One region of the Kitasatospora sp. NPDC008115 genome, then DNA from elsewhere that is predicted to be linked to it. Evidence: riboswitches for the same ligand, from Rfam matches in the RefSeq annotation. Region 1 holds a riboswitch; each other region holds the start of a gene.
The links. A riboswitch is a leader RNA that binds a small molecule or an ion and turns the genes downstream of it on or off. The one in region 1 is predicted to bind thiamine pyrophosphate.

Region 1 (10,041 bases):
ATGCACGGCAACACCTTCGAGGCGTCCAGTGGGCACAAGACCCGCCGCTTCGACGACGTGCTCGACGAGGTCAGGGGCTTCTTCGAGGTGCACCGCGCGCTCGGCACCCACCCGGGCGGCATCCACGTGGAGCTGACCGGCGACGACGTCACCGAGTGCGTCGGCGGCGGCGACGAGGTGCTGGTCGACGACCTGCACCAGCGCTACGAGACGGCCTGCGACCCGCGGCTCAACCGCAGCCAGTCGCTGGACCTCGCCTTCCTGGTCGCCGAGATGTACCGCGACGGCCACTGAGCGCCCGCGGGCGTTCCGAGTGTGAGAAAAGCCTCTCCGGCCCGGGGTTCTCCCGGGCCGGAGAGGCTTTTGCGTACCAGCGCCACCGGGGTAAGGTGAGGCTAACTGAACTAAGGCTTGCCTTAGTCAAGATCCACTCCGCTTCACCGCTTCACCCCCGGGAGAGACCGCGATGTACGTGTGCATGTGCCATGCGGTCACCGAGGACCAGGTCAAGCGGGCGATCGACGGCGGTGCCAGCACCCCGCGCCAGATCGCCAAGGGCTGCAAGGCCGGGACCGACTGCGGCTCCTGCGTGCGGCGCATCCAGGCGCTGCTCGGCGAGCACGGCGCCAGGCCCTGCCCGACCGCCCGGCTGGCGGCCCGGCTGGGGCTGGCGGACCCGGCGGCCGAGGACGCGCCCGCCGCCCTCCCGGAGACGGCGCCGCTGCGCGCCGCCTGACCGGCGCCCCGGGCCGGCCCCGGGGCTGCGGCGGTCAGGACTCCGGCTGCTCGATCAGCTGGGCGATGTAGAGCGCCTCCCCGAGCTTCTCGACCAGTTCGAGCTGGGTGTCGAGGTAGTCGATGTGCGACTCCTCGTCCGCCAGGATCGATTCGAAGATGTTGGCCGAGGTCACGTCGTTCTTGGCCCGCATCACCACGATCCCGCGCTTGAGCCGGTCGATCGCCTCGACCTCGACCTGCCGGTCGGCCTCGAACATCTCCTTGACCGTCTGGCCGATCCGGACGTGGAAGAGCCGCTGGTAGTTGGGCAGCCCGTCGAGGAAGAGGATCCGGTCGGTGAGCACCTCGGCGTGCTTCATCTCGTCGAAGGACTCGTGCCGGGTGTACTTGGCGAGCTTCGTCCAGCCGAAGTTCTCCTGCATCTTGGCGTGCAGGAAGTACTGGTTGATTGCGGTCAGCTCGGCGGTGAGCTGCTCGTTGAGGAACTCGATGACCTCTGCGTCGCCCTTCATGGCGCTGCCTTCCTGCTCGCGTGCGGGACCAGGGCCGTTCACCCTCCGGCTCCGGCTCCACGCATCCTGGCACCGTGATGGGAAGAAATTCCAGTAAGTTCACACTCACTAGGACATGTGTCGGAATATCCGATTTGCCCAGCGCGGGCGATGACCCCCGCTCCACCGTTGGCCCGTACGAGCGGGCGTGCGATGCGGTGAAGGGGCGCGCGCCGGGCGTTGCCCGCCGTCTGTCACCATGGATCCATGGGTCAGTCCGAACAAGAACCGCCGCCGCCGTCTGACCCCAGGCTCCCGCCGGGCCAGCGCGTCCAACGCGGCTGGCCCGCTCTGCACTACGGCCCGGTGCCCCGCTTCAAGCCGCTGACCTGGGACCTCCAGGTGTTCGGCGCCACCGCCTCGGCGGAGAAGCGCAGCTGGGACTTCGAGGGCTTCAACGCCCTGCCGCGCACCACCGTGCGGGCCGACCTGCACTGCGTCACCCGCTTCTCCGTGCTCGACGGCGAGTGGACCGGCGTGGCCGCCGCCGCCCTGCTCGACCTGGCCCCGCCGGACACCGGGGTCACCCACGTCATGGTCTGGGCCGAGTACGGCTACAGCGCCAACCTGCGGCTGGAGGACTTCGCCGCCCCCGACACCCTCCTCGCCACCCACCGTGACGGCGAGGCGCTCACGGCCGAACACGGCTTCCCGGTCCGGCTGGTCGTCCCCCGGCTGTACGCCTGGAAGGGCCCCAAATGGGTCCGGGCGATCGAGTACATGCGGGCCGACCGGCGCGGCTTCTGGGAGGAGCGCGGCTACCACAACCGGGCCGACCCGTGGCGCGAGCAGCGCTACTCCCACCAGGAGGAGCCCGGCGACGGCCCGCTGCGGTAGCGGGCGCCCCGGGCCTGCGGGAACGTCTACGGGAACGCCTACAGGAACGGGAAGCTGACCGTCACCACGGTGCGCTGCTGGCGCCGCTCGCCCGCCGCCGGGGACTGGCCGGTCACCTTGCCGGTGCCGAACAGGTTGACCCCGCTGCTCTGCATGGTGAACCCGGCCGCCTGGAGCGCCTTCTCCGCGGCCTCCTTGGACATCCCGGTGACGTCCGGCACCGGCACCATGCCCTTGCTGACCACCAGCGCCACCGGCGTGTTCTCCGGCACCTGCTGCCCGGCCGCCGGCGAACTGCTGATCACCGAGCCCTCGGCGACGCCGTCGTTGTACGTCTCGGTCACCGTGCCGGCCGTCAGGTGCGCCCCGGTCAGCGCCGAGGAGGCCTGCGCGGACGGGCGGCCGACCACGTCGGGGACGGCGATCCGCTTGGGCCCGCGCGAGACGGTGAGGGTGACGGCGTCGCTCTTCCTGGTCCGGGTGCCGACCCCGGGATCGGCCGCCATCACCTGGCCGACCGGGACGGACTCGCTGTACACCTCGGAGACCTTGCCGTGCATGCCGGCCGCGTCCAGGATGCGCTCCGCCTCGGTCCGGTTCTTGCCGAGCACGCCCGGTACCGTGCCGTACACCGCGCCGGAGATCGCGTACGTCGCGCCGCCGACCAGCAGGGCCACGGCGGTGATGACGGCCGTCCAGATCAGCGGCCCGCGCGGCAGCCGACGGGTGGTGGAGCGGGGGCGCCGGCGCGGGGCGCGCACCGGGGCCGGCTCGTCGTACGGGCGCGGCTCGGTGAGCAGCTGGTCCATCACGTCCGGCGGCACGTCCAGCACGCTGGTGCGCTCGACCGGGGGCGCCGGCGGCAGCACCGGGGTGAGCACCGAGGTGGCCTCGCCGGTGGGGTGGCGCGGGCTGGGGCGGGTGGAGGCGGGCGGCTCGGCGTCCAGCTGGGCCGGGGTGAGCCCGCGGCGGACCCGCTGGAGGGCGGCGAGCAGCTCGACCGCGTCGTACGGGCGGTGCGCGCGGTCCCGGGCGCAGGCGCCCGCCACTATGGCGTCCAGCGCGGGCGCCACGCCGGGGACGGCGGCGGACGGCGCCGGGACGTCCTCGTGCAGATGGCGGTACATCACCTGGACCGGGTTCTCGCCGGTGTGCGGACGGGAGCCGGTGAGCATCTCGTACAGCAGGATGCCGGCCGCGTAGACGTCCACCCGCTGGTCGGTCTCGGCACCCGGGCGGATCTGCTCGGGCGCCAGGTAGGAGACGGTGCCGAGCACGGTGCCGGCGGTCGCGGTGGTGGAGGTGGTGGCGCCGTCGGCGGTGTTCAGCACCCGGACCAGGCCGAAGTCGGCCACCTTGACCAGGCCGTCGTCGGTGATCAGCACGTTCTCGGGCTTGACGTCGCGGTGCACCAGCCCGGCCCGGTGGGCGGCGCCGAGGGCGGCGAGCACCGGTTCCAGGATGTCCAGGGCGGCCCGGATGGAGAGCGCGCCGCGGTCGCGCAGCAGGTCGCGCAGGGTGCCGCCGGGCACGTACTCCATGGCGAGGAAGACGTGCGCGCCGTCGGCGCTCTGGTCGAAGACGTTGACCACGTTGGGGTGGGCGAGCCGGGCGACGGCCTTGGCCTCGCGGATGAAGCGGGTGGTGAACGCCGTGTCGCCGGCCAGCGAGGGGTGCATCACCTTGAGCGCCACGGTCCGGTCGAGGCGGCTGTCGGTGCCCTGGTAGACGGTGGACATCCCGCCGGCGGCGATCCGCCGCTCGACCCGGTACCGGCCGTCGAGCAGGGTACCGATCAAGGGGTCGCGCAATGCCATGTCCACCCGGCGAGTCTAGGGCGTGGCGGTTCGCCGGCCCCGGGGGACACCGCCCCCGGGGCCGCTCTGTGCCCGGTTTGTGACACCGGGAGGACGGTCGGACGAGCTGTCCGGCCCGCCCCTGGCGCTAGAACGCCGGGTGCTCGCGGGTGTCCAGGTCGGCGCGGCCGGCCATGGCGGAGGAGGCCTCGGCGTGGAAGCGGCGCGGGATCCGGCCGGCCCGGTGGGCCAGCCGGCCCGCCTCGGCGGCGTGCCGCATCGCGTCGGCCATCAGCACCGGGTCCTGGGCGCGGGTGACGGCGGAGGCCAGCATCACCGCGGCGCAGCCCAGCTCCATCGCCAGCGCGACGTCCGAGGCGGTGCCCGCGCCGGCGTCCAGGATCACCGGGACGCCCGCGCCCTCCACGATCAGCTGGAAGTTGTGCGGGTTGCGGATGCCGAGGCCGGAGCCGATCGGCGAGCCCAGCGGCATGATCGCCGCGCAGCCGACGTCCTCCAGCTTGCGGGCCAGCACCGGATCGTCGTTGGTGTACGGCAGCACCGTGAAGCCGTCGTCGACCAGCGTCTCGGCGGCGTCCAGCAGCTCGATCGGGTCCGGCAGCAGGGTCCGCTCGTCGGCGATCACCTCCAGCTTCACCCAGTCGGTGCCGAGCGCCTCGCGGGCCAGCCGGGCGGTCAGCACGGCCTCGCCGGCGGTGAAGCAGCCGGCCGTGTTGGGCAGCACCCGGATGCCGTTGCGGGTCAGCACGTCGAGCACCGAGCCCTGGGTGCCGGCGTTCACCCGGCGCATCGCCACCGTGGTCAGCTCGGTGCCGGACACCCGGAGCGCCTGCTCCAGGACCTCCAGGCTGGGGGCGCCGCCAGTGCCCATGATCAGCCGGGAGGAGAAGGACGTCCCGGCGATGGTGAGAAGGTCGTCGGCCATCGGTCAGCCTCCCTGGACGGCGGTGAGGATCTCGATCCGGTCGCCCGCCGACAGCGGCGTGCGCGGCCACTCGGCGCGCGGCACCACGGCCTCGTTCAGGGCGGCGGCGACGCCGGAGTGCGCCTGGCTGAGGGTGGCGACCACCTCGGCCAGGGTGGTCGAGGCGGGCACCTCGCGGGGCTCGCCGTTGACGCTCAGGGGGATGTCGCTGGTGCGGGGGCTCATGCCGGGACCTTCGTGAATCGGGTGGGGGAGAACGGGCGGGCGAGTTCCGGCAGGTCGCCGGTGGCCAGGTACTCGGCCACCAGGTCGCCGGTGACAGGGGTCAGCAGCACGCCGTTGCGGTAGTGGCCGGTGGCGGCGACCAGGCCGGGCAGCGCGGTCGGGCCGAGCAGCGGCGCGTTGTCCGGCGAGCCGGGGCGCAGCCCGGCGCCGGTCTCCACCAGCGGCAGCTCGGTGATGCCGGGGACCAGCTCGTGCGCGTCGCGCAGCAGCTCGTACACCCCGCCGGCGGTCACGGTGGTGTCGTAGCCCTGCTCCTCGGTGGTCGCGCCGACCACCAGCTCGCCGTTCTCGCGCGGCACCAGGTAGAGGTGGCCGCCGCGGACGACGGCGCGCACGTTGCGGGAGAGGAACGGCCGGTACGCCTCGGGCACCCGCAGCCGCAGCACCTGGCCCTTGACCGGGCGGATCGCCGGCAGCACGCCCGCGGGCAGGCCGGGCAGCAGGTGGCTGCGCGATCCGGCCGCGAGGACCACCCGGTCGGCGGTGACGGTCTCCTCGGTGGCCAGCCGGGCGCCGGTCGCCCGGTCCTGCTCGACCAGCAGCTCGGTGACCTCGGTGCGGTGCACCACCACGCCGGCCCGTTCGCACGCGTGCAGCAGGGCCCCGGCCAGTCGGCGGCCGTCCACCTGGTGGTCGTCGCCGACGTGCAGGCCGCCGCGCACGCCGGGGGCGAGCATCGGCTCCAGCCGGCGGGCCTCGCGGCCGGTGAGCCACTGGGAGTCCAGGCCGAGCCGCTGGTGGAAGGCGTGCAGCTCGCGCAGTTCGGCGCGGTCGTCGGAGTCGAGGGCGACGGCGATGGTGCCGCACTGCCGGTAGCCGGTGTCGTGGCCGCCGCTCGCCTCGGTGAGTTCGGCGGCGAAGGCCGCGTACCGCTCGTTGGAGGCCATCCCGAGGCGCAGCAGCGGCTCCTCGCCGTACTGGAGTTCGGTGACCGGGGCGAGCATGCCCGCCGCGACGTCGGCGGCGCCGTGGCCCGGCCGGGCATCGATCAGGAGGACGCGCAGTCCGCGCTGGGCCGCCCGCCAGGCGACGACGAGTCCGATGATCCCACCGCCGATGACCAGCACCTCGGCGTGGGCGCCCCGTACCAGGCGTGTCAAAACTGTTCTCCCTTCGCCGGAATGACCCGGATCAGGTTCGGACGGTCGCAGGCCGTGCCAGCCCGCCTCTCAGCCCGGTCCGCCGGGCTCCCGCGATGGTGCCCCCACCTTAACTCCGGGCGGTGCGCCCCCTGAAGGCGCCTGCTGCGGGCCCTAGGTCCGGAGACCTCGGACCGGGCTCAGTACAGTGACGGGCGTGGCTGAGCTGAGCGGAACGGGACAGACGGATCGGGTGGTCGTGGTCGGCGCCGGGCTGGCCGGGGCGCAGTGCGCCGCGGTGCTGCGGCGCGACGGCTGGCAGGGGCGGATCACGCTGGTCGGCGAGGAGCCGCACGCGCCGTACGACCGGCCGCCGCTCTCCAAGGACGTCCTGCTCGGCAAGACCGACAACCCCGCCCTCGACCTCGACTTCGACCAGCTCGGCGTCGAGCTGCTCCCCGGCCGCCGCGCCACCGGCCTCACCCCCGGCGGCGCGGGCGGCGTGCTGCACACCGACGCCGGGGACGAGCCCTACGACGCGCTGGTGATCGCCACCGGCGCCGAGCCGCGCGCCCTGCCCGGCGCCGAGCGCGCCCACCTGCTGCACACCCTCGACGACGCGCTCGCGCTGCGCGCCCTGCTGCGCCCCGGCCTGCGCCTGGTGCTGGTCGGCGCGGGCTGGATCGGCGCCGAGGTGGCCACCGCCGCCCGGGCGGCCGGCTGCGAGGTGACCGTCGTCGAGGCCGGCCCGGCGCCCGTCCCCGGCGTGCTGCCCGCCGAGGTCGGCCGGGCGATGGCCGCCTGGTACGCCGAGGCCGGCGTCGACCTGCGCTGCGGCACCGGCGTCAGCGCCGTCGAGCCGGGCGCGGTGCTGCTCGCCGACGGCTCGCACCTGCCCGCCGACGAGGTGGTGGTCGGCGTCGGCGCCCGCCCGGCCACCGGCTGGCTGGCCGGCACCGGGGTCGCCCTGGACGCCGCCGGCGCCGTCCTGGTCGACGAGCGGCTGCGCACCACCGTGCCCGGCGTCCTCGCGGCCGGCGACTGCGTCAGCTACCCCTCGGCGCGCTCCGGCACCCGGCTGACCGTCCAGCACTGGGACCACGCGCTGCAGTCCGGCGAGGCGGTGGCCGCCACCCTGCTCGGCACCGACGCGCCGCCGTACGACCCGGTGCAGTACTTCTGGTCCGAGCAGTTCGGGCGGATGGTGCAGTACGCCGGGCGGCACGGCGCGGACGACGAGCTGCTGTGGCGCGGCTCGCCGGACGGCGCCGGCTGGTCGGTGCTCTGGCTGCGCGACGGCGCCCTGCGCGCGCTGCTCGCGGTGGACCGGCCGCGCGACCTCACCCAGGGCCGGCGGCTGATCGAGCGCGGCGCCGTGCTCGACCCGGCCCGCGCCGCCGACCCGGAGGTCCCGCTGAAGTCGGCGCTCGCCGCCGGGTAGCGGCGGGCGGCGGCCCCGGTTGGTGCGCGGCGGGCCGCCGAGGTGGCAGTCTGGTGCTTGTGAGTGAGATCGAAGCCAAGATTGAAGCCCTGGTCCCCGCGTGGCTGTACCTCCCCGACATCTCGGAGAAGTGGGGACTGGTGGTCACCGAGGTCCGCAACATGGTCAAGAAGGGTGACCTGATCGCCGTCCGCCGCGGTCCCAACAAGTCGCTCCAGGTCCCGGCGGCGTTCATCGACGAGACCGGCCCGGTGAAGCACCTGGTCGGCACGCTGACGGTGCTGCGCGACAGCGGGTTCAGCGACGAGGAGATCCTTGAGTGGATGTTCTCCGAGGACCCGTCGCTGCCCGGCACCCCCGTCCAGGCGCTCTGGGAGAACCGGGCCACCGAGGTCAAGCGCCGCGCCCAGGCGATGGCGCTGTGACCGACCTGGCCGCGACCGGCCCGGCCGTGACCGACCGCCGGGCCCGGCTCGCTGACGCGCGGCTGTACCTGTGCACCGACGCCCGGCGCGAGCGCGGCGACCTCGCCGAGTTCCTGGACGCCGCGCTGGCCGGTGGCGTGGACATCGTCCAGCTCCGGGACAAGGGCCTGGAGGCCAGGCAGGAGCTGGCGGCACTGGAGGTCTTCGCGGACGCCTGCCGCCGGCACGGCAGGCTGCTCGCCGTCAACGACCGCGCCGACGTCGCCCACGCGGCCGGCCCGGACGTGCTGCACCTCGGGCAGGACGACCTGCCGGTGCCCGCCGCCCGGGCGATCATCGGCGAGGACGTGCTGATCGGGCGCTCCTGCCACGCCGAGTCCGAGGTGGACGCGGCCGCCGCCGAACCCGGCGTCGACTACTTCTGCACCGGCCCGGTCTGGCCGACCCCGACCAAGCCGGGCCGCCACGCGCCGGGCCTCGGCCTGGTCGAGTACGCGGCGAAGCTCGGGACCGAGCGGCCGTGGTTCGCCATCGGCGGCATCGACCTCGGCAACCTGGACGAGGTGCTGGCCGCCGGCGCCCGCCGGGTCGTGGTCGTCCGGGCCATCACCGCCGCGGAGGACCCGGGGGCCGCGGCCGCCGAGTTCGCCCGCCGGCTGCGCGCGGTCTGAGCGACCGGGGCCGCCGCCGTCCGTCCCGCCCCGTGCTCCGCGCGGGCGGGTCGGTTCTCGCGGAAGTCAGTACTAGCGGATTTCAGTACTAGCGGACGTCAGTACTTGCGGACGGTGGCGGCCTCGGCCAGCGCCAACAGCGTCTCGCGGGCCCGCGGGTCCGCCAGCGGGGCCGCCTCCAGTGCGGTCAGCGCCTGCCGCAGCAATTCCTCGATCCGCTGCTCCACCCGCTCCGGCGCGCCGCTGCGGGCCACCAGCCTGCGCAGTCCGGCGACCTCCTCGGGGGTCAGGTCCGGTGCGCCCAGCCGCTCGTCCAGGTGCCGCGCCTCGGCAGCCGCAAGGCCCCGCATGGCGTGCGCGACCAGCAGCGTCCGCTTGCCCTCGCGCAGGTCGTCGCCGGCCGGCTTGCCGGTGACCGCCGGGTCGCCGAACACGCCGAGCAGGTCGTCCCGCAGTTGGAACGCCTCGCCCAGCGGCAGGCCGAACGCCCCGTAGGCCTCCACCAGCCGAGGCGGGGCGCCCGCCAGCAGCGCGCCGACCTGGAGCGGCCGCTCGATCGTGTACTTGGCCGACTTGTAGTGCAGGACGGTCTGCGCCCGCTCCAGCGCGCCCTGGTCGGTGGAGTCCCCGGCGACCGGCTCCAGCACGTCCAGGTACTGGCCGACCATGACCTCGGTGCGCATCAGGTCGAACATCGGCTTGGCGGCCAGCACGGCCGCCGGGTCGAGGCCGGAGTTCAGGAAGAGCTCGTCGCACCAGATCAGCAGCAGGTCGCCGAGCAGCACCGCCGCCGAGGCGCCGTACTGCTCGCGGTCGCCGCGCCAGCCGCGCTCGCGGTGCATCGCCTCGAAACGGCGGTGCACGGAGGGCAGGCCGCGGCGGGTGTCGCTGCGGTCCATGAGGTCGTCGTGCACCAGCGCGCTGGCCTGGAGAAGCTCCAGGGCCGCCGCCGCCCTGGCGATCCCCTCGCCGCTCGCCGAGCCGCCGGCGCCGCGCCAGCCCCAGTAGCAGAACGCCGGACGGAGTCGCTTGCCGCCGTCGAGCAGGAAGTCGCGCAGTGCCTCGGTGACCGGCTCCAGTTGCGGGGAGACCTTGCCGAGCAGGGCCGACTGGCCGTCCATGAAGCCGGCGAGGGCGGCGTTGACGCGCTCGCGCACGTCCTCCACGTCAATCGGATTGGCCGGCCGGTGGCTGGACGAGGTCACGATGGGGCTCCGGAGGTAGCTGGGGTGCAGCGCAAGCGTATCCGGGGTGGAGGGGAACAACCGTACG
Region 2 (10,041 bases), on a different contig from region 1:
CGGAGGTCAGCCTAACGGGTCCGGCGGGGTTCGGTGCACCCGGTTTCCGGGGCGGGGTGGGGGTCAGTTGTCTCCGACGCGCTCGCTGAGGGTGACCTTGGTGGTGGCGGTCTGGCCGTTGCGGGTGTACTCGACGTCGACGGTCTCGCCGGGCTTGTGCGTCCAGATCTTGCTGACCAGGGCCGGGCCGTTCTCGATCGGGCTGCCGCCGAGCTTGGTGATGACGTCGCCGGGCTTGAGGCCGGCCTTGTCGGCGGCGCCGCCGGGGGTGACGGCCGGCTGGCCCTGGATGTCGCGGGTCTGGATCTGCGCGCCGTCGCCCTTGTAGTCGTCGTTGCGCAGCACGTCGAGCTTGGCGTAGACCGGCTTGCCGGTCTTGATCAGGGTGTCGGCGACCCACTTGGCCTGGTTGATCGGGATCGCGAAGCCGAGGCCGATGGAGCCGGCCCGGCCGTTGCTGGAGGCGTTGGACTGGATCGCCGAGTTGATGCCGATCACACCGCCGCCGGAGTCCAGCAGCGGGCCGCCGGAGTTGCCGGGGTTGATGGAGGCGTCGGTCTGCAGGGCGTTCATGTACGAGGACTGCGCGCCGGTCTCGTCGCCGGAGGCGACCGGGCGGTCCTTGGCGCTGATGATGCCGGTGGTGACGGTGGACTCCAGGCCGTACGGCGCGCCGATGGCGATGGTGGAGTCGCCGACGTTCACCTTGTCGGAGTCGGCCAGCGGCAGCGGCGTCAGCTTCTCCTTGGGCGGGTTGTCGAGCTTGATGACGGCGACGTCGTAGCCCTCGGCGCGGCCCAGCACGGAGGCGGGGTAGGAGGAGCCGTCGGCGAACTTGACGGTCAGTTTGCCGCCGCCGCTGGAGGCGGGCGCGACCACGTGGTTGTTGGTGAGGATGTGGCCCTCGGTGTCGAAGACGAAGCCGGTGCCGGTGCCGGACTCGCCGTTGCCCTGGGCCTTGATGGTGACGACGCTGGGCAGCGCCTTCTGCGCGATGCCGGCGACCGAGCCCGGGGCGGCCTCGTTCTTCTGCGAGTTGTTGGCCTGGACCGTGGTGGAGGTGCGGCCGGCCTTGGCGCTGACGCTCCCGCCGTCGCGGTCGGCGATGGCCACGCCGACCGCGCCGCCGGCCACGCCGGCCACCAGGGCGACGGCCGTGACCAGGGCGATCAGGCCGCCGCGCTTCTTGCGCGGGCCGCCGGGGAGCGGCGCGCCGGGGTACTCGCCCGGGTAGCCGAGCGGGCCGCCGGGACCACCGGGGGCCCCGGGCGCGCCGGGGGTGATGTCGTGCGGGGCGCCCCAGCCGCCGAGCGGCTGGCCGGCGCCGAACGGGTGGTGGTGCCGGCCGGTGGCGCCCGGGCCCTGCGGGGCGCCGGGGGCGGCGAACGGGTCGTGCGCGGCGAGCGCCGGGGGCACCGGCGTGCCCGGGGCCGGGGTCGCGTACGGGTTGCCGCCGTGCGGGGCGGCGACGGGCGCGACGGGCGCCGGAGCGACCGGGGCGGCCGGGGCCGCGGGCGCGGGCGGCAGGACCGGCGGCGGGGCGTCGAGGTACCCGGACTCGGCGGCCGGGGCGGGCGCCGGGGCGGCGGCCGGCTCCGGGGCGGCGACCTTGCTGAACGCCAGCGTGGGCGTGAACCCGCCGGAGCCCGCCTCGGCGGCCGGCTGGGCGGAGGACGGCAGGCCGGCCGCAGGCTGCTGCGCCGGACCGTCAGAAGCGGAACCCACCACCCCCTGGCCGCCGGAGGGCTGCTCCCCCTGCGACCCGGTGGACCCAACCTCGCGCTCGGTGCTCACGGACGACCTCCATAGCTGACAGGACCAACAACCATAGTTTTTCGCACACCCGATTCGATTGCCGTAAGGACCCTTCTGAAGAACTCATAAGAATCCTTAGCCGGGCCCGACGGCCGCCGCAGCGCCGTGCGCGACCCCGCCCGCCTTGGCGTTCTCCCCGCGGCCGACTAGCCTGTCGCTCCGAACTGACACGCGGGAGCTTGGACCCACCAGGCTGAGAGTGCGCCGGTCGACCGTATGCCACGGAGTCCCGTGGACGGCCGTCGAGGGGGCGCAGACCGCCGGAACCTGTCCGGGTAATGCCGGCGTAGGGAGAAATCGGCCATGCCGCCTGCTTCGTCATCCTCGTCCTCCGGCGCGCCCGCGGCCCCGGGCGTCCCCCCTCGGCAGGACGCCTCGGGCGCCGCCGCCGGTTCCCACGGCGCGGCCACCGCCGTCCTTGAGCCCGCGGGCCGCACCGAGGCACCGCTGGTGCTGGACACCGAGCCGCCCCGCACCCTGCGCTTCCGCGACCACTTCGCGCTCTGGATGAACCTCGGCGTCTCGCTGATCGGCTTCACCACCGCCGCGACCGTGCTCGGCGCCAAGGGCAGCGAGCTGTCGCTGGCCGCCGCCGTGACCGCGATCGTGGCCGGCACCGTGGTCGGCACCGCGATGCTCGGCGTGGCCGCCCTGATCGGCGCCCGGACCGGCGCGCCCGCCATGGCGAACCTGCGCGGGCTGTTCGGCACCCGGCTGTCCTACGTGCCGACGGTGCTCAACATCGTCCAGTGCGTCGGCTGGGGCGTCTACGAGCTGCTGACGATCGCGCTCGGCGCGCAGACCGTGGTCGGCACCGAGGGCTACCGCTGGGTCTTCGTCGTGCTGGCCGGCGCGCTGACCACCGCGCTGACCATCTGGCCGCTCGGCGCGATCGCGGTGCTGCGCCGCTTCGTCGCCGCCGCGGTGGCGGTCGCGATGGTCTACTTCACCGTCCAGCTCGGCCGGCACGGCGTCCCGGACCCGGGCGCGGGCAACTGGCACGGCTTCCTGCCCGCGACCGACGCGATGATCGCGGTGTCGATCTCCTTCGTGCCGCTCGCCGCCGACTACACCCGGCACTCGCGCACCCCGCGCGCGGCGTTCTGGGGCAGCTTCTCCGGCTACACGATCGCGCAGGTCTGGTGCTACGTGCTCGGGCTGATGGCGCTGCTCCAGGCGGACGGCGACCCGGAGCGGATCTTCGACTCGTTCCTCGGCGTCTGGGCCGGCTGGCTGTTCCTGCTGGTGCTGGTGCTGCGCGAGACCGACCAGTCCTTCGCCAACGTCTACTCGACCGCGATGTCGATCCACAACCTGCTGCCGAAGGTCGACCGCCGGGTGCTGACGGGCGGCACCGGTGTGCTGATCACCGTGCTCGCGCTGCAGATCACCGAGTTCACCGAGTCCTACTACGCCTTCCTGGGCCTGATCGGCTCGGTCTTCGTGCCGATGTTCGCGGTGCTGGCGGTCGACTACTTCCTCGGTGCCGGGCGGCGCGGCTGGAACCTCTCCGCCGACGCGCCGTCCCGGTGGCTGATGCTGCTGCCGTGGGCACTGGGCTTCGCCACCTACCAGCTGATCGCGCCGACGGCGGTGGCCGGCTGGTGGACGGACCTCTGGACCTCCGCGCAGGAGGCGCTGCACTTCACCCCGCAGGAGTGGACCTCGGCCTCGCTGTTCGGCTTCCTGGTGCCGGCCCTGGCCACCTGGGCGCTCACCCCGCTCGCCCGGGACCGGTCCGCCGCCGCGCGCTGACGCCCGCCCGGCCCCGGACGCGGAGGCGAAGACGGCCCCTCGGGTTGGGGCCGTCTTCGCCTGCGCGTCATGTCCGCGTCCTATCGTGTAGGGCGTGACCAGCCCCGATGTCTCGCCCGCGACGGCCCGCACCGCGCCGCCCGTCCAGGTGATCGCCCACCGCGGTTCCTCGTTCGCCCTGCCCGAGCACACCCTCGCCGCCTACCGCCGGGCGCTCGCCGAGGGGGCGGACGCCCTGGAGTGCGATGTGCGGGTGACCGCCGACGGGCAGCTGGTCTGCGTGCACGACCGGCGGATCGGGCGGGTCTCGGACGGCCGGGGCACGGTCTCCGCGATGACGCTGGCGGAGCTGGAGGCGCACGACTTCGGGGCCTGGAAGACCGGCCGGCCGAGCGAGGACCCGGAGCTGCGCGGGGTGCTGCGGCTGGAGAGCCTGCTGGAGCTGGTCGTGGACTGCGGGCGCCCGGTGGACCTCGCGATCGAGACCAAGCACCCGGTGCGCTTCCGCGGCCGGGTGGAGTCCGAGCTGCTGCGGGTGCTGGAGCGGTTCGGGATCGGCGGCGGGAGCGGCGCCGGCGGCGGGACGGCGGCCGGGGGCCACGGCGTCAACGCCCGGATCATGAGCTTCTCCTCCGTCGCGCTGGCCCGGGTGGCGGCCGCCGCGCCGCAGTACCCGCGGGTGTTCCTGTTCGAGCGCGGCCTGGTGCTACGCGGACGGCTGCGCCCGGGCGCGCCGCTGCCGGGCGGGGCGCGGATCGCCGGTCCGGGCATCGAGCTGGTGCGGGCCCGGCCGGGGCTGGTGACCAGGCTGCGCGAGCTGGGCCACCAGGTGCACGTGTGGACCGTGGACGAGCCGGCCGACGTCGAGCTCTGCCTGGAGCTCGGGGTGTCGGCGATCATCACCAACCGCCCGGCCGAGGTCCTGGCCCAGCTCGGCCGCTGAGCCCGGTGGTCATGGCGTGATTCGTGGTACCGCTGTGGTGAACCGTTCAACCACCACCGGCCGTTGACCGTCTTGGTAGGGACTCAAACCTTTCGGCAACGATTTCTGTCGCAATTCATACAGTTTCACGACGGAGGGTGAGCAGCGAATCACCTGTCGCGCACCGACGGTGGACGGGCCTGAAATGTCCGCGCGGGATCGCCGTGCGGTCGTTTCCGACGTATTGCCAAGGGGCATCCATCCCTCGGCATACGCTGAAGGAGGTCCGGGGGTGGCGTTGATGGTGGCGCGTGAAGTGCCGACTTCATCGACCATGGCAGTGCCGCACGGCCCGGCGAGTGTCGGGGTCGCACGGCGCCGACTGCGTCGAGATCTAGGAGACCGCGAGATACCGGAACCGGTCATTGATGATGCTGTTCTGATCCTTTCCGAACTATTGAGCAACGCTTGTCGTTACGCCCGTCCGCTCGGGCCACTGCCCGCGCTCGACCGGGGCGCCCGCGCCGGGGTCGTCGGACCGCTGCTGGTCGGCGGACGGTCCCGGACCGGCGGGCCGGCCACCGCACCGGGCGAGGGCGGCGAGGACGCCGGCGGCGTCCTGGTCCGCTGGCAGATGCACGCCGACGGCGTACTCACCCTGGAGGTCACCGACGGCGGGGCGCAGACCCGGCCGTCGCCGTCCAGCCCCTCGCTGACCTCGCACGGCGGCCGCGGGCTGAGCATCGTGGACCAGCTGGCCAGCGACTGGGGCGTGCGCGACGCCCCCGGCGAGGTGACCGTGTGGGCGGCCCTGCCGGCCCGGGCCCGGCACGCCCGGCGCACCGGCGGCTGACGGCCACCACGACCCGATCAGCGCGGCGAACAGCGCGGCAGGACGGCACGGCAGGACGGCGGGCAGGGCACCCGCGGCGCGCCCGGGCAGCGGGCACGGCGGGCCCGCCCCCGCTCCCGCCCCGCGCCCCGGCGCACGCCCACGCGCCGGAGGAACGTCAGTAGGCTGCCGGGAGCACAACACCACCGTTCCCGGGAGAGCCGCACCATGGGCAAGAAGGCCGCCAAGAAGGCGCCGCAGCGCAGCCAGTCCACCCCCGTCGCCACGGGCGAGATCCCCGTGGTCGGGGCCCGCGAGAACTGCCCCTGCGGCTCGGGCCGCCGCTACAAGGCCTGCCACGGCCGCGAGGCCTCGCACGCCGTCCAGGAGCTGGTGCACCGCCCGTTCGAGGGCCTGCCGGGCGAGGCCGACTGGGTGGCGCTGCGCGAGCTGGTGCCCGCCGCCACCGTGCCGCTGACGCTGGCCGCCGGGGTGGCCGAGACCGCCGCCGGCGAGGTGCCGTCGGTCACCCTGGCCACCGTGCTGCCGCTGGCCTGGCCCGCGCTGCGCCGCCAGGACGGCTCGATCCTGCTGGGCCTGCAGACCCAGTCGTCCTCCGGCGACCTGAGCCGCGACCTCGCGGACGCCCTGGAGCTGGCGCTGGCCACCGAGCCGGGCACCCCGGTGCCGGCCCGCCGGACCGTGCCGGGCGGCCGCCGGCTGCAGGACCTGCTGGACACCGCCGCCGCCTTCGAGCCGGCCGTGCACACCGGCTTCGAGTTCTGGCTGGAGGACGCCGAGACCGCGACCGGCGAGGTGGCCGCCTCGCTGGAGCGCGCCAACGCCTCGGCGATCCCCACCGAGAAGCTCGCCGGCGTCGACTCGGCCTACTGGTGCGGCACCCCGGAGAAGAACCACCTGCGCTGGGTGATGACGGTGCCGGAGGAGCGGCTGCTGGACGCGCTGGCCCGGCTGACCGCCGCCGAGCAGTCCGCGATCGGCCCGGACACCCGGCTGGTCGGCTCCTTCCGGGCGCACGGCCTGACCGTCCCGGTCTGGGACCTGCCGCTCGGGATGACCGCGGCCGACTGCGAGAAGCCGGCCGCGGAGTTCGCCGAGCGGCTCGCCGCGACGCTCGCCGACCCGGCCCCGCTCACCGCCGACGAGCGGCGGGCCCGCGCCAACCTGGTGAACCGTCAGGTCACCCTGAACTAAAGGCGGGACGGAACGCCGGGCACATCCGGCGGATCGAACGTGATACGCGTCACATTGGCGCCCGTGACCCGCAATTTCCGGGCTGCGAGGGCCTCTTGGAAATTGGCGCGGGCGCGGATCCTTGTTACTGTCTAAAGAGTCCGGTCGCTGGTGCATCCCCCGTCGCCAGCGGCCGGATCTTTTGTTTTCCGGACATCCCGTGCCGGGACCGGTCGGCCGTGCCCGATCAGTAGGCCGGCGACGGGACGTCAGTACGCCGAGCGGCCGCTGTCCAGCTGGACCGCCGCCGCCACCAACTCGCCCAGCAACGGCTCGACCTGCGGGAGCCAGACGCCGCCGTCGGCACCCTGACGGGGCGGCAGCACCCAGCGCACCCGGTCACCGTCCCCGCCGCCGGGCGGCAGCGGCAGGAAGCCGCCGGCCCCGTGGTAGCGCAACGATCCGGGCACCCAGGGAAGTTGGACGAGCACCTCGCCGAGCGCGTCGAGCGACCAGGGGGCGACCAGCATGGCGTAGCGGTCCGGCATCGCCAGCACCGGGCCGAGCCGCAGCCGCAGGGCGGCCAGGTAGGCGAGCGCGCGGGCGCCGGCCGTCGCCGGCAGGCTGACCGCGCAGACCGCCCGGCCGGTCGCGACCAGCACCGGGGCGTCCGGGCAGCGCCGCTCCCACCACCAGCGCACCATCCGGGCGTCGGTGGTGGCCGCGAGCAGCGGCGGGTCGTGCGGGTGGGCGCCCGGGACCGGGCAGTCCTGCTCGCCGCAGGAGCAGTGTCCGCCGGCGAGCAGGACGGTACCGGGGACGACGGGCCAGTGGTGCCCGGTGGCCGCCGTCAGGGCCCCGGCCAGCCGGGCCGCCCGGGCCGCCGGCCGGCTCCTCGGGTCTTCGCGCAGTGGGTTGTCGCGCATTGGCACCCGTTCCTTTCCGTGACCGCTCGGTGGCTCCGCCCCGCGGTCGCCAAACCGGCCGCCACCGCGTCCGGGGACGCCGGACCTGCCCGCGGACCGGACGGAGGGATCCGCCCGGGAGCCGGGCCGGGCCGGAGAACGGACCGGGACCGGGGCCGGGCCTGGGCCGGGCGGCGGGGGCGGGGGCGGGCGGCGGTACGGACGGCGGTGCGGACAACGGCGCGGGCCTGGAGCACGCGGTGGAGCACGATGTGAAAGGGCTGCGGAATAGAACAGCCCTTGGAACGAGAATCCCGTATGCGACCGGATGGACGCCGCCCGGCCGCGGTTGGTTCCACCGTACGAGTGAGTCGCTTCCGGCCGACCCGGCCGGCCGGCGCCAGGGGCATACGATCCGGACGGCCGCCGGAGCCGTCCCCCCGGTTCTGCCCGCTCACCGGCCGCTCCATGCCCGGCGGGCGGAGGCGCCGCGTCCCGACGGACCGCGGCGCGACCGACCGGCGCGCGCGAAACGGAACGCGCCCCCGGACCGGGCCCGCGACGGCGCGCGACCGGCCACCAGCCTTGACCAGCCTTGTCATGACTCTGGACATGCCCCGAATGGCCTGTGTAGAAGTGGTGGCATTGCTGTCGATCAATGACGAGTAGTAGCGAATCGAGGCGAAACGCGCCCTTTGGCCGTGCTCGCTCCAAACGGCCGTACCTGGGGGTTCCGCATGATCCGCGTGACACGCACCACCGCGTCAGGAGTGGCGGCATGACCGAGTCCCACCCACCGTCGACGTCATCGGAGCCGGCCGAGGCCGGCGGCACCAGCGGGCTCTCCGTGCTCGACCCGCCGGGCTTCCCCGATCCGGCCGCGCCCGCGGCCCGCCCGGACGGCCGAGCGCCCGGTGAGCTCCCGAACGGCGGCGAGGGCGCGGGCCGCGCCGCGGGCGCCCCCGGCGCACCCGACGGCGCCCAACCCGCCGTGGCCGCCTTGGCCCCCGCCGGAGTGCAGGACCGTTTGGCCGGACGCCTGTCCGATTTCACCAGCCTGCACGAGCACACCGAGCAGCTCGCCCGCGCCCGCGGTCTGTCCGCCACCCTCGACGCCGTGCTCGCCTCCGGCGCCGCGCTGCTCGGCGCCGACCGCGCCCTGCTGGTCACCGCGCTGCCCGGCGGCGGCCCCAGCCAGCCGGTCGGCCTCGGCCTGGACCGCGCCTGCCTCGGCGCGCTGGAGACCGTCCCGCCGGACCAGAGCCTGCTCGCCCGGCTGCTGCGCGAGCACGACCGGCCCGCCGAGGTGCGGTCGCACGACCTCGTCGGCGACCCCGCGATCGGCGCCCGGCTGCGCGAGCTCGCCGGCCACCTCGGCCTCGGCGGCTGCTACGGCCTGCCGTTCGCCACCGAGGAGGACGGCCCGCTGGCCGCCGCGCTCTGGTTCTACGACGAGCCCGGCGGCCCGACCGACCGCCAGCGCGAGCTGGCCCGCCGCTACACCGGCGTCGCCGCCCCGCTGCTGGCCAAGCAGATCGACGCGGCGAAGGTCCGGCGCACCACCGAGGCGCTGCGCCGCGGCCTGCTGCCCGACCGCCTCCCCCGGCCCGCCGGCCTGCGGCTGGCCGCCCGGCTCGTCCCGGCCGGCCTGGACCGCTCCTGCGGCAGCGACTGGTACGACGCCATCCCGCTGCCGGACGGCACGGTCGGCCTGACCGTCGGCTCGGTCTCCGGCGACGGTCCGGGCGCCGGACCGGGCTCCGCCCCCGGCGCGGCCGCCGCGATGGGCCGGGTGCGGGCCGCGCTGCGGGCGTACGCGGTGCTGGAGGGCGAGGACCCGGTGTCCGTCCTGGGCGACCTCGAACTGCTGCTGAAGACCACCGAGCCGACCCGCACCGCCACCGCCGTCTACGCCTGGGTGGAGCCGGAGGGCCGGCGGATCACCCTGGCCGGGGCCGGCCACTGCCCGCCGGTGCTGGTCACCCGGTACGGCGCCGAGTTCGTGGAGACCTCGCTCTCCGCCCCGCTCGGCGTGCTCTCCTGCTGGGAGGCGCCCGGGGTCGAGTTCACCGCCGAGCGCGGCGACACCCTGGTGCTCTACACCGAGGGGCTGGCCCGCCGTTTCGGCCCGACCCTGCACGCCGGGCAGGCCAACCTGCGCCGGGCCGCCGCCGACGCCCCGCGCGACGTGCGGATCGACCCCGAGCGGCTCTGCGCCCACCTGGTGGCGGTCGCGGCGGAGCTGGACGCGGCCCGCTCCGGGCGCGGTCCGGCCACCGACGACCTGATGCTGCTCGCGGCACGCTTCGAGTAGCCCGGCCACGCGGCCGAGGTCCGAACGGGTGAGCGGCCGGGCGTCCGTACCATGGACGGACGGCCGCCCACCTGTGTCGCGATCCGACGCGCCCCGGGCGGCATTACGCGCAAGGAGGCGACGTACGTGACCGAGGACCGCACCCCCGCGGTGGCCGAGAACCCCGAGGCCGTCGGCGGCGACGAGGAACCGCAGCAGTTCAAGGGCCGCAAGAACGGCCTCTACTCCGAGGTCTCCGACGAGCTGGCCGCCTCGATGAAGTCCGGCTGGGCGGACACCGAGCTGCACGGCCTGGCCCCGGTCC
Region 3 (10,041 bases), on a different contig from region 1:
CCCTGGCACACCCTGCTCGCCATACCCGGCGTGTACCTCGCGCTGGACGTCCCGGCCGTCCTGCTCGGCGCCGACCCGGTCAAGCTGCTCACCGTCTACGCCCGGCAGACCGGGACCTACCAGCAGCTCACCCTGAACGCGCCCTCGGTGTACCAGTTCATCGACCAGCCGGCGTCCGCCGAGCAGGCCGCGAACATCCGCACCGCGGGCGTCATGATCGCCGGCGCGGTGGTGCTCACGCTGGTCACCCTGGCCGTCCTCTCCCGGGCCGGCCAGGCCGCCTGGCGGCGCGGCGAGGGACACGTCGCGCTGAGCGACGACCTGGTGGTGCTGCTGGCGACCTGCTCGGCGATCGTGGTGCCGTTCCTGCTGCCGTCCATGCACGACCGCTACTTCTACGTCGCCGACGTGCTCACCCTGATCGCCGCGTTCCTGCTGCCGCACCGGCTCTGGTTCGCGCCGTTCCTCACCCAGCTGTCCTCGCTGGCGACCTACATGGCCTTCCTGCGGCCCCCGTCGGTCGAGTTCGCGGCCGAGTACAACTACTCCGTCCGGACCTGGGTGCTGCTCGCGGTGGTGATGGGCGGCGCGGCCGTCGGCGTGGTCGTGGTCACCTTCGGTGAGTTCCGCCGCCACCAGGACCCCGAGGCCGGTCCCCCGGAGGACCCCGCCGTCGAGCCGCGGCCCCCGGTCCCGGCCGCCCCCTGATCCTCCGGCTCCCCGGCTCCGCGCGCCGGAACGACGACCGCCCCGGAAGGCCTTGGCCTTCCGGGGCGGTGCGGCTTCCGCGGCGGGTCAGCCGCGACGGGCGCGGCGGGCCAGCGCGACGGCGGCGCCGCCGACCGCGATCAGCGCGGCGGCGATGCCCGCCGGGACGGCGGGGTTGGAGCCGGTGTCGGCCAGTTCGCCGGCGGCCTCCCTGGCCGGGGAGGGCTTGGCGACGGCCTTGACCACCGACGGGGTCGCGGTCGGCGTGACGGTCGGCACCGGCACGACGGCGACGGTGCTCGGCGCGGCGGTGCTCGGTGCGGCGGTCGGCTTGGCGGTCGCGGTCGGCTTCGCGGTCGGCGTCGGCTTGGCGGTCGCGGTCGCGGTCGGCGTCGGTGTGGTGGTCGGCACCGGCGCGTCCGGGTTCACGCAGTCGGGCGCGCCGTCGACCGGGGTCGTGGCGATCCGCTCGGTGGTCCAGAAGAGCACCGGACCGGCCCCCGGGTAGTAGCCGAAGTTGAGCGACGGGTCCGAGGGGTCGAGCCTGAAGTTCTTCCCGAGGGTGATCCGGGCGTTGAGCACCTTGTTGTCGACCGGGCCGGTCGCCCACTTCGCCACGTCGACGGAGCCCCCGACCATGCCGACCGCGCCCAGGTCCACCCGGTGCCAGCTGCCGTCCTTCGGGTCCTGGACGTCCACCTCGGCGTCACAGGCCGGCGGGCCGTCCATCGAGCCGACGCCCTGGCCCGCCCAGAGGAAGAACGAGGCCTTGGTGAGATGCCAGTCGAAGCCGTTGGCGGTCTTGATCGAGACCTTGAACGGGTGCGGCCTGCCGTCCGCCGGAATCGACTTGGGCAGCCCCTCGATGGTCGTGGTGAGGCCGTTCACCTTGACCACCCGGCCGGTACCGGCCGTCCGCTCCCTGACCTGGCCGTCCGGCCTCAGCGCGGGCCCGAGGTAGGCCTCGAACCCGATGTCCACCGCCGGGCCCTCGTGCTTCGACTGCACCACCTTGAAGCGCAGCTTGAAGGTGCGCTCCGCGTGCGGCTGCAGCTCCAGTGCGGCACCGGTGACATCGGCCGCGGTGCCCTCGTAGCCGCCGGTCCCCCCTCCCAGGTCCTGGGCCTTCATCGGCACCGGCTGCCACGTGCCGGAGGCGCCGTCGGCGTACTCCACCAGGATCTGGTCCGGGCCGAGCCACTGGGAGCCGACCACGATCAGCAGGTGCTGGTCGACGGAGGGCTTGTCGGTGTCGTTCCTGACCGTCACCGACCCCTCGGACCAGCCGCCGCCGGGTTCGACGGAGGCGAGCCCGTCCAGCCTGATGCTGTGGCTCTGGTCGCCGCCGGCCGCCTGGGCGGCGGGGGCGGTCAGTGCGATCGGCGACGCGACCAGCGCCGCGGCAATGAGCGCATGGCGAATTCTCACATGTACCTCAATGGTCCGAAATAGACGCAATTCCCGGCGAGCGCACTAGGGCTCCCCCCATCGCGCGGGCCGCAGACTATCCGATCCCCAGGTTGGAATGTCAACCAACTAATTTTTGGAGCGGGCATTCCCTACAAGTCGACAAAAACGGCCTTGATCGCGGTGGCCGTCCGGCGGATCGTGGAAGACGCACCGCCCGACCGCCACCCCGACTGGAGACACCCATGACCACCCTCCGCGTGAAGGCCTTCGACCACCTCGTCCTCAACGTCGGCGACGTCGAGCGCTCGCTGGAGTTCTACAGCGGCCTGCTCGGGCTGGAGCCGGTCCGCGTCGACGAATGGCGGGCCGGCAAGGCCCCCTTCCCGTCCGTCCGGATCACCCCCGAGACCATCATCGACCTGACGTCGCGCCCGCGCGGCGAGTCCAACGTCGACCACATCTGCCTCACCGTCGACCCGCTCGACTGGCAGGAGGTCATCGACTCCGGCGCCTTCACCGTCCTGGAGGGCCCCGTCACCCGCTACGGTGCCCGCGGCGACGCCACCTCCGTCTACGTCCAGGACCCGGACGGCAACACCGTCGAACTCCGCTGGTACCCCGAGGACGCCGCCTGACCGGCCGCGCCCCTCCCGGAACCGCCCGGGCCGTCCGGTCCACCGCCACCCGATGGCGACGGCTGCGGCACTGGTGCGCGAACGATCAATCCCGGAAGCTCTTTTCCGGTGCTGCGTCCGCCTCGGCTCCGGGGGGAATCGGCCATGTCCACGAACTCGTCCGCCCGGTGTTCCCCCACACTCGCCGCCGGCCGGGAGCCGCCCGGACGACACGACCGAACGCACGTGGCCCTCGTGGCACTGCCGAGCCACCGTCACCGCATGGTCACCGTCGACCAACGGGGCCACGGCGCGGCTCGCGCCGACCGGGCGACGTCTCACGCGCCGCCTGCGGACGAACGGCGGAGCCGAGAACGACGAAGCGCCGTCCCGGAAGGTACTCGGGGCGGCGCTTCGGACGCGGACGTCAGTCGGCCAGGGGGAGGTAGACCTTGTTGCCCTGGGCCTTGAACTCCTCGGACATGGCCTGCATGCCGGCCAGGGCATCGGCGTCGTAGCCGGACGCGACGGCGGTGGCGCCGTCGCCGTGCTCGTCGCGGATCTTCTGGGAGATCTTCATCGAGCAGAACTTCGGGCCGCACATCGAACAGAAGTGGGCGGTCTTGGCGGGTTCGGCGGGGAGGGTCTCGTCGTGGAAGTCGCGGGCCGTCTCCGGGTCGAGGGCCAGGTTGAACTGGTCCTCCCAGCGGAACTCGAAGCGGGCGTCGGAGAGGGCGTCGTCCCAGGCCTGGGCGCCGGGGTGGCCCTTGGCGAGGTCGGCGGCGTGGGCGGCGATCTTGTAGGTGATGACGCCGGTCTTCACGTCGTCGCGGTTGGGCAGGCCCAGGTGCTCCTTGGGCGTGACGTAGCAGAGCATCGCGGTGCCCCACCAGGCGATCATCGCGGCGCCGATGCCCGAGGTGATGTGGTCGTAGCCGGGCGCGACGTCGGTGGTGAGCGGGCCCAGGGTGTAGAAGGGGGCCTCGTCGCAGATCTCCTTCTGGAGATCCATGTTCTCCTTGATCTTGTGCATCGGGACGTGGCCCGGGCCCTCGATCATCACCTGGACGTCCTTGGCGCGGGCGATCCGGCCCAGCTCGCCCAGCGTCTGCAGCTCGGCGAACTGCGCCTCGTCGTTGGCGTCGGCGATCGAGCCGGGGCGCAGGCCGTCACCGAGGGAGAAGGTGACGTCGTAGCTCGCGAGGATGTCGCAGAGTTCCTCGAAGTTCGTGTAGAGGAAGTTCTCCCGGTGGTGCGCCAGGCACCAGGCGGCCATGATCGAGCCGCCGCGCGAGACGATGCCGGTCTTGCGGCGGGCGGTCAGCGGCACGTAGCGCAGCAGCACGCCGGCGTGCACCGTCATGTAGTCGACGCCCTGCTCGCACTGCTCGATGATCGTGTCGCGGTAGACGTCCCAGCTCAGCTCCTCGGCCTTGCCGTCGACCTTCTCCAGCGCCTGGTAGAGCGGCACGGTGCCGATCGGCACGGGGGAGTTGCGCAGGATCCACTCGCGGGTGGTGTGGATGTTGCGGCCGGTGGAGAGGTCCATGACGGTGTCGGCGCCCCAGCGGGTGGCCCAGGTCATCTTCTCCACCTCCTCCTCGATCGAGGAGGTGACGGCGGAGTTGCCGATGTTGGCGTTGATCTTCACCAGGAAGTTGGTGCCGATGATCGCCGGCTCGACCTCGGGGTGGTTCACGTTGACCGGGATGACGGCCCGGCCGCGGGCGACCTCCTCGCGGACGAACTCCGGCTCCAGGCCCTCGCGCAGGGCGACGAACTCCATCTCGGGGGTCACGATGCCGCGCTTGGCGTACCCGAGCTGGGTGACGGCGGCGCCGTCACGGCCGCGCAGCGGGCGGCGCGGGCGGCCGGGGAAGACGGCGTCGAGGTTGCGCAGGTCGCCGCCGCGCGGCGAGGTGTGCCTGATGCCGTCGTCCTCGGGGCGCGCCTCGCGGCCGTCGTACTCCTCGACGTCGCCGCGCTGGCGGATCCAGGCGTCGCGCAGCGCGGGCAGGCCGCGCCGCACGTCCGGCTCGTAGTCCGGGTCGGTGTACGGCCCTGAGGTGTCGTACAGCGGGACGGTCCTGCCGTTGGTGAGCACGACCTCGCGGTACGGCACGCGCAGGTCGGGGCGGGACCCCTGGCGATGGGCCTTGCGCCAGGCCGGGGTGGGGTAGCCGGTGCCCGCGCTGGTGACGGCGGTCCCGTCGCCGGACTGCGGACGGGCAGACTGCGGCTGTGCCTCAAAGGTGGTCATCGGACCTCAAACTCCCTACGCCGGCATTACCCGGTCAGGTTCCTGCGGTCGACGCAGCCTCCGGTCCGTCCGTCGACGTCCCGTTCAGCGCCCTCTCAGCCCGGTGCTCCGAGCTCCCGCGTCCGCAGGCGGTGTTGCCCGCGCATGACGTCCAACACCGTAGCGAGCCGATCGCCGGAGGTCCAGAGGGGGTCCTGGAGGGGGAACGCCGAGGTCCGGACGGTGAACGGGGGACGGGAGGCCTCCTCTGCGGGCAGACTGGCCCCGTAGTCGACGAGTCGAGGAGGCCGGCGTGGTCGGGAGCACGGGGCGGGTCACCGGGGCGGTTGGCGCGGGGCTGGTCGGCGAGGTGATGGTGCACGTGCCGGAGCGTCAGGGCACCGAGGCGTTCCTCGCCTACCTGGCCGTGCCGGGCGAGCGGCTGACGGTCGGGACGCCGGTGGTGGTGATCGAGTACCAGCCGCCGAGGACGGTGTACGTGGCGCCGATCGGCCCGTGACGCGCCGATGACCGTCCGGTGACGACCTTGTGACGGTCCGTCATGTCACTTCCCTTTCCCCCGGATCGGCCCGGGCGGACAATCCGAATCGGCGCTTCTCCAGCGCCGGAAGGGGGAGTTGGACCATGGGCTACATCGTCGCCGGGGCGGTCGCCGCGGCACTGGTCGTCGGGATCACGCTCTTCAAACTCATGTGGCGGGTGGCGGAGCCGAACGAGGCACTGATCATCTCCGGTTCCCGGCACCGCACCGAGGGGGTCGGCGACGGTCTGGGCTTCCGGATCGTCACCGGTCGCGGCACCCTCGTCACCCCCGGCCTGCAAGGGGTCCGGCGGCTCTCGCTGGACCTCAACGAGGCCGAGCTGAACGTCGAGTGCGTCACCACCCAGGGCATCCCGGTCCGGGTGAAGGGCGTGGTGATCTTCAAGGTCGGCGACGACGAGGTGTCGATCGCCAACGCCGCCCGCCGCTTCCTGGACCAGCAGAAGCTGATCAGCCAGCGCGTCCACAACGTCTTCGCCGGCCACCTGCGCTCGATCGTCGGCGGGCTCACCGTCGAGGACATGATCCGCGACCGCGAACGGCTCACCGGCGAGACCCGGGCCGCCTCCGGGCTGGAGATGGAGAAGCTCGGGCTGATCATCGACACCCTGCAGATCCAGGAGATCATCGACCCGACCGGCTACATCAAGAACCTCGCCATCCCGCACGCCGCCGCCGTCCAGCGGGACGCCCGGATCGCCCAGGCCGAGGCGGACCGACTGGCCACCGAGGCCGAGCAGGAGGCCGCCGCCCGCAAGGCCGAGGCGACCCGCAACAGCGAGATCCAGCAGTCCTCGTACCAGGCCGAGATGGACACCGCCACCGCCCGCACCCGGCAGGCCGGGCCGCTCGCGGACGCCGCCGCCCGGCAGGAGGTGGTGGTCCAGGAGACCCGGGTCGCCGAACTGGAGGCCCGGCGCAAGGAGCAGCAGCTCCAGATCGACGTGCGCAAGCCCGCCGACGCCCGCGCGTACGACACCCGCACCAGCGCCGAGGCGGCCCGCGACGCCCGGATCTCGGCCGCCCAGGCGCAGGCCCGGGAGACCGAGCTGGCGGCGGCGGCCGAGGCCAGCCGGGTCCGGGTCGCGGCCGAGGCGGACGCCGAGGCCACCCGGCTGCGCGGTCTGGCGCAGGCCGAGGCGACCACCGCGGCCGGCCAGGCCGAGGCATCCGCGGCCGAGGCGCGCGGCCTGGCCGACGCCGCGGCGGCCCGGGCGATCGGGCTGGCCAGGGCCGAGGGAATCAAGGCGCGGGCCACCGCCCTGTCCGAGAACCAGGACGCGGTGGTCGCCCAGGAGTTGGCCGAGCAGTGGCCGCAGATCGTCCGGGCCGCCGCCGAGTCCTTCGGCAACGTCGAGCACATGGTGCTGCTCAACGGGGCCGACGGGATGGGCGAGTTGTTCGCCAAGGCGCTCGCGATGGGCGGCACCGGGCTGGGCCTGGCCCGCCGGCTGCTCTCCACGGCCGGCCCGGACGGCGCCGCCCCGGCGGCCGCCGCACCCGCGCCCACGGCGGTGGAGGCGGTCCCGCTGGACGCGGTACCGGCGGACGCCGTGCCGGTCGACGCCGTGCCCGCGACCCTCACCGGCCCGGCCCCCGAGCAGGGCTGACCCGCTCTGGGTAGCCCGGTCCCGGCCGCCTGAGTACCCGTACTCAGGCGGCCGCGGCCGGGCGCACCGGACGATGGGCACATGCATCCAGCAGCCACCGCACGGATCGGCATCACCGCCGTCGGCTCCCAGCTCCCCGCCCGCCGGCTGACCTCCCGGCAGCTCCAGGACGAGATCACCGCCGGCGGCCGACTGCGCCTGCCGGAGCGGACCTTCGAGAAGGCCACCGGCATCGTCACCCGGCACTTCGCCGCCGACGACGAGTACGCCTCCACGCTGGCCGTGGCCGCCGCCAGGCGCGCCCTGGACGCCCGCGGCCTGCACCCGCTCGACATCGACCTGCTGCTCTTCGCCTCCGCCACCCGGGACGTCGCCGAGCCCGCGACCGCCCATCTGGTGCAGGCCGAACTCGGCTCCCGCGCCCACGCGTTCGACGTCAGCAACGCCTGCAACAGCTTCCTCAACGGGATCGACCTGGCCCGCGCGATGATCCTGGCCGGCCGGGCCCGGCGCGCCCTGGTGGTCACCGGCGAGACGCCCAGCCGGGCGATGCGCCGCGACCCGAGCGGCGCGGAGCAGTTCCGCGAGGGCTTCGCCGGCTACACCTTCGGCGACGCGGGCGCCGCCGTGGTCGTCGAGGCCGTACGGCGCGGCGGCATCCTCGACGTGGAGACCGAGACCGCCTCCGAGCACTGGCGGACCGGCGGCATCCCGGGCGGCGGCTCGCGCCACCCGCGCGGCGACGAGTACAGCTACTTCCGGGGCGGCGGCACGGAGTTGCGCGAGGTGTTCGAGAAGACCGGCCGACACATCCTGACCCGGGTGGCGGCCCGCACCGGCTTCGGCTGGGACGACTACGCCCGGGTGCTGGTGCACCAGGTGACCGTCCCCTACCTGGAGCGGTTCGTCGAGGTCACCGGGGTCCCGGAGGAGAAACTGGTGGTCACCGTGCCGGAGGTCGGCAATGTCGCCAGTGCCACGATAGGACTCCAACTCGATCGAATACACGGGACGTTGGAGCCCGGCGACAAGGTGCTGATGGTCGGCCTCGGCGGCGGTGTCAGCCTGATGACGATGGTCTGGGAGGCGTCGTGACCGAGCTCTGGGTGATCGTCCCCGCCTACCAGGAGGAGGCCAGGATCACCGGCACCCTGAACGCCCTCGCCGTCCAGCGGGACCGGGACTTCACCCTGCTGGTCGCCGACAACGGCTCCACCGACGGCACCGTGGACGCCGTCCGCGCCTTCGCCGCCCGGGCGCCGTTCCCGGTCGAGGTGCTGGTCGAACCGGAGAAGGGCGTCGGATCCGCCGTCGACACCGCCTTCCGGCACGCCATCGCGCACGGCGCCGCCCTGCTCGCCCGCACCGACGCCGACTGCCTGCCCGAACCCGGCTGGACCGCCGCCGCCCGGGCCGCGCTGCTCGACAGCGGCGGGCTGGTCTGCGGCCGGGTCACCGCCCGCCGCGACGAGCACGGGCCCGCCGGGCGCGCCGTCTTCCTGACGCTGGTCGCGCTCGGCGCGTTCTTCGGCCGGATCCGGCCCGCGCACCGGCGCCGGCACGGCTACCTCACCCCGTACCGGATGCACGCGGGCAACAACATGGCGATCACCGCCGAGCTGTACCGGGCGGTCGGCGGCATGCCGCGCCGCCCATCCCCGACCGACCGGATGTTCATCAACCGGATCCGCCGGCACACCACCGCGATCGTCCACCGCCGCGACATGGTGGTGCAGAACTCCACCCGGCGGATCCGCGCCTACGGGGTGGTGGGCACCGCCCGCTGGTACCTGGAGCGCGGCGCCGGCCCCCGCGCCGTCGACGTCCGCTGACCCCCGCCGCCCGCCTTGGCCCCGATCCGCCGAAACCCGAGGACACCCCGTGCTCGACCGGCTCGCCCACGCCCTGCGCACCGTCCACCCCGAACGCCCCGCCGTCCTGCGCCACACCAGGCTCGGCGGCACCCGGGTGCGGATCCGCCGCGGCGAACTCGCCGCCCTCGCCGACAACTACGCCGTCGCCCTGCGCGCCCGCGGCCTGCGCGACGGCGACACCCTCGGCGTCGCCGTCCGCCCCGGCCCGCGCGCCCTCGCCGTCCTGCTCGCCGCGCACCGGCTCGGCCTGCGCGCCGCCGTCCTCGACCCGACCGCGGGCCCCGACGTGCTGGCCGCCCGGCTCGCCCTGGCCCGGCCCGACCTGGTGCTCGCCGACGCCGCCGCCCAGGCGGTGGCCGGCTGGGCCGGGCCGCTCGCCCGCCGCGCCGACCTCGCACTGCCGCCGCTCGGCACCCTCGGCCCGGTCGCCACCCTCGGACGCCGGCTGCCCGGCTGCGCGCCCCGGCTGCGGACCAACCCCTTCGGCGCCTCGGTGCCGAGCATCCCCGGACGCGACGCCCCGGGACGCGACGCCGACGCCGTCATCGTCTTCACCTCCGGCACCACCGCCCGCCCGCGCGCCGTCGTGCACTCCCGCAGCGGCCTGGCCGCCGGACTGGACACCGTCACCGCGCTGGTCGGGCCCCGGCCCGGCACGGTGGTGCTCGGCGGCACCTTCTTCGTGCTGGTCCCCGCGCTCACCGCCGGCGCCGCCGTGGCGCTGCCGGCCCGCGAACCCGCCGCGCTGGCCCGCCAGCTCGGCCGGCTCGCCCCGGCCCACACCTACCTCACCCCGCCGCAGCTGCGCGCCGCGCTCGGCGCCGGGGCCCGCTTCACCGGCCGGGTCTGGACCGGCTCGGCGCCCGCCGACGCGGCGCTGCTGCGCCGGGTCAAGCAGGCCGGGGCCGAGCAGGCCTGGAGCGTCTACGCCCTCACCGAGCTGTTCCCGGCGGCGGCCGTCGAGGAGGCCGAGAAGAGCGCCTTCGACGGGCCCGGCGACCTGGTCGGCGCCCCGCTGCCGGGC

Region 2: it holds a riboswitch for thiamine pyrophosphate, as region 1 does, so the genes downstream of both, ACFZBX_RS02525 (purine-cytosine permease family protein) here and thiO (glycine oxidase ThiO) in region 1, are expected to answer to the same signal.
Region 3: it holds a riboswitch for thiamine pyrophosphate, as region 1 does, so the genes downstream of both, thiC (phosphomethylpyrimidine synthase ThiC) here and thiO (glycine oxidase ThiO) in region 1, are expected to answer to the same signal.

Annotation. Positions count from the first base shown of each region.
Region 1 covers NZ_JBIBHU010000013.1:102,988-113,028, reverse strand. Annotated here, with positions in the region: gene ACFZBX_RS18350 (class II 3-deoxy-7-phosphoheptulonate synthase) at 1-294, shown strand, start outside; gene ACFZBX_RS18345 (bacterioferritin-associated ferredoxin) at 479-736, shown strand; gene bfr (bacterioferritin) at 771-1,250, opposite strand; gene ACFZBX_RS18335 (molybdopterin-dependent oxidoreductase) at 1,497-2,126, shown strand; gene pknB (Stk1 family PASTA domain-containing Ser/Thr kinase) at 2,165-3,943, opposite strand; gene ACFZBX_RS18325 (thiazole synthase) at 4,071-4,868, opposite strand; gene thiS (sulfur carrier protein ThiS) at 4,872-5,093, opposite strand; gene thiO (glycine oxidase ThiO) at 5,090-6,253, opposite strand; TPP riboswitch at 6,245-6,357, opposite strand; gene ACFZBX_RS18310 (NAD(P)/FAD-dependent oxidoreductase) at 6,441-7,673, shown strand; gene ACFZBX_RS18305 (Rv2175c family DNA-binding protein) at 7,733-8,098, shown strand; gene thiE (thiamine phosphate synthase) at 8,095-8,769, shown strand; gene ACFZBX_RS18295 (polyprenyl synthetase family protein) at 8,868-9,974, opposite strand.
Region 2 covers NZ_JBIBHU010000001.1:564,561-574,601, forward strand. Annotated here, with positions in the region: gene ACFZBX_RS02520 (S1C family serine protease) at 64-1,794, opposite strand; TPP riboswitch at 1,977-2,125, shown strand; gene ACFZBX_RS02525 (purine-cytosine permease family protein) at 2,119-3,570, shown strand; gene ACFZBX_RS02530 (glycerophosphodiester phosphodiesterase family protein) at 3,665-4,513, shown strand; gene ACFZBX_RS02535 (ATP-binding protein) at 4,785-5,345, shown strand; gene ACFZBX_RS02540 (DUF5926 family protein) at 5,553-6,539, shown strand; gene ACFZBX_RS02545 (bifunctional DNA primase/polymerase) at 6,788-7,444, opposite strand; gene ACFZBX_RS02550 (PP2C family protein-serine/threonine phosphatase) at 8,202-9,737, shown strand; gene ACFZBX_RS02555 (aminopeptidase P family protein) at 9,864-10,041, shown strand, end outside.
Region 3 covers NZ_JBIBHU010000003.1:213,515-223,555, forward strand. Annotated here, with positions in the region: gene ACFZBX_RS05355 (hypothetical protein) at 1-708, shown strand, start outside; gene ACFZBX_RS05360 (hypothetical protein) at 796-2,136, opposite strand; gene ACFZBX_RS05365 (VOC family protein) at 2,361-2,753, shown strand; gene thiC (phosphomethylpyrimidine synthase ThiC) at 3,160-4,992, opposite strand; TPP riboswitch at 4,988-5,122, opposite strand; gene ACFZBX_RS05375 (hypothetical protein) at 5,285-5,491, shown strand; gene ACFZBX_RS05380 (SPFH domain-containing protein) at 5,617-7,143, shown strand; gene ACFZBX_RS05385 (3-oxoacyl-ACP synthase III family protein) at 7,225-8,238, shown strand; gene ACFZBX_RS05390 (glycosyltransferase) at 8,235-8,975, shown strand; gene ACFZBX_RS05395 (class I adenylate-forming enzyme family protein) at 9,025-10,041, shown strand, end outside.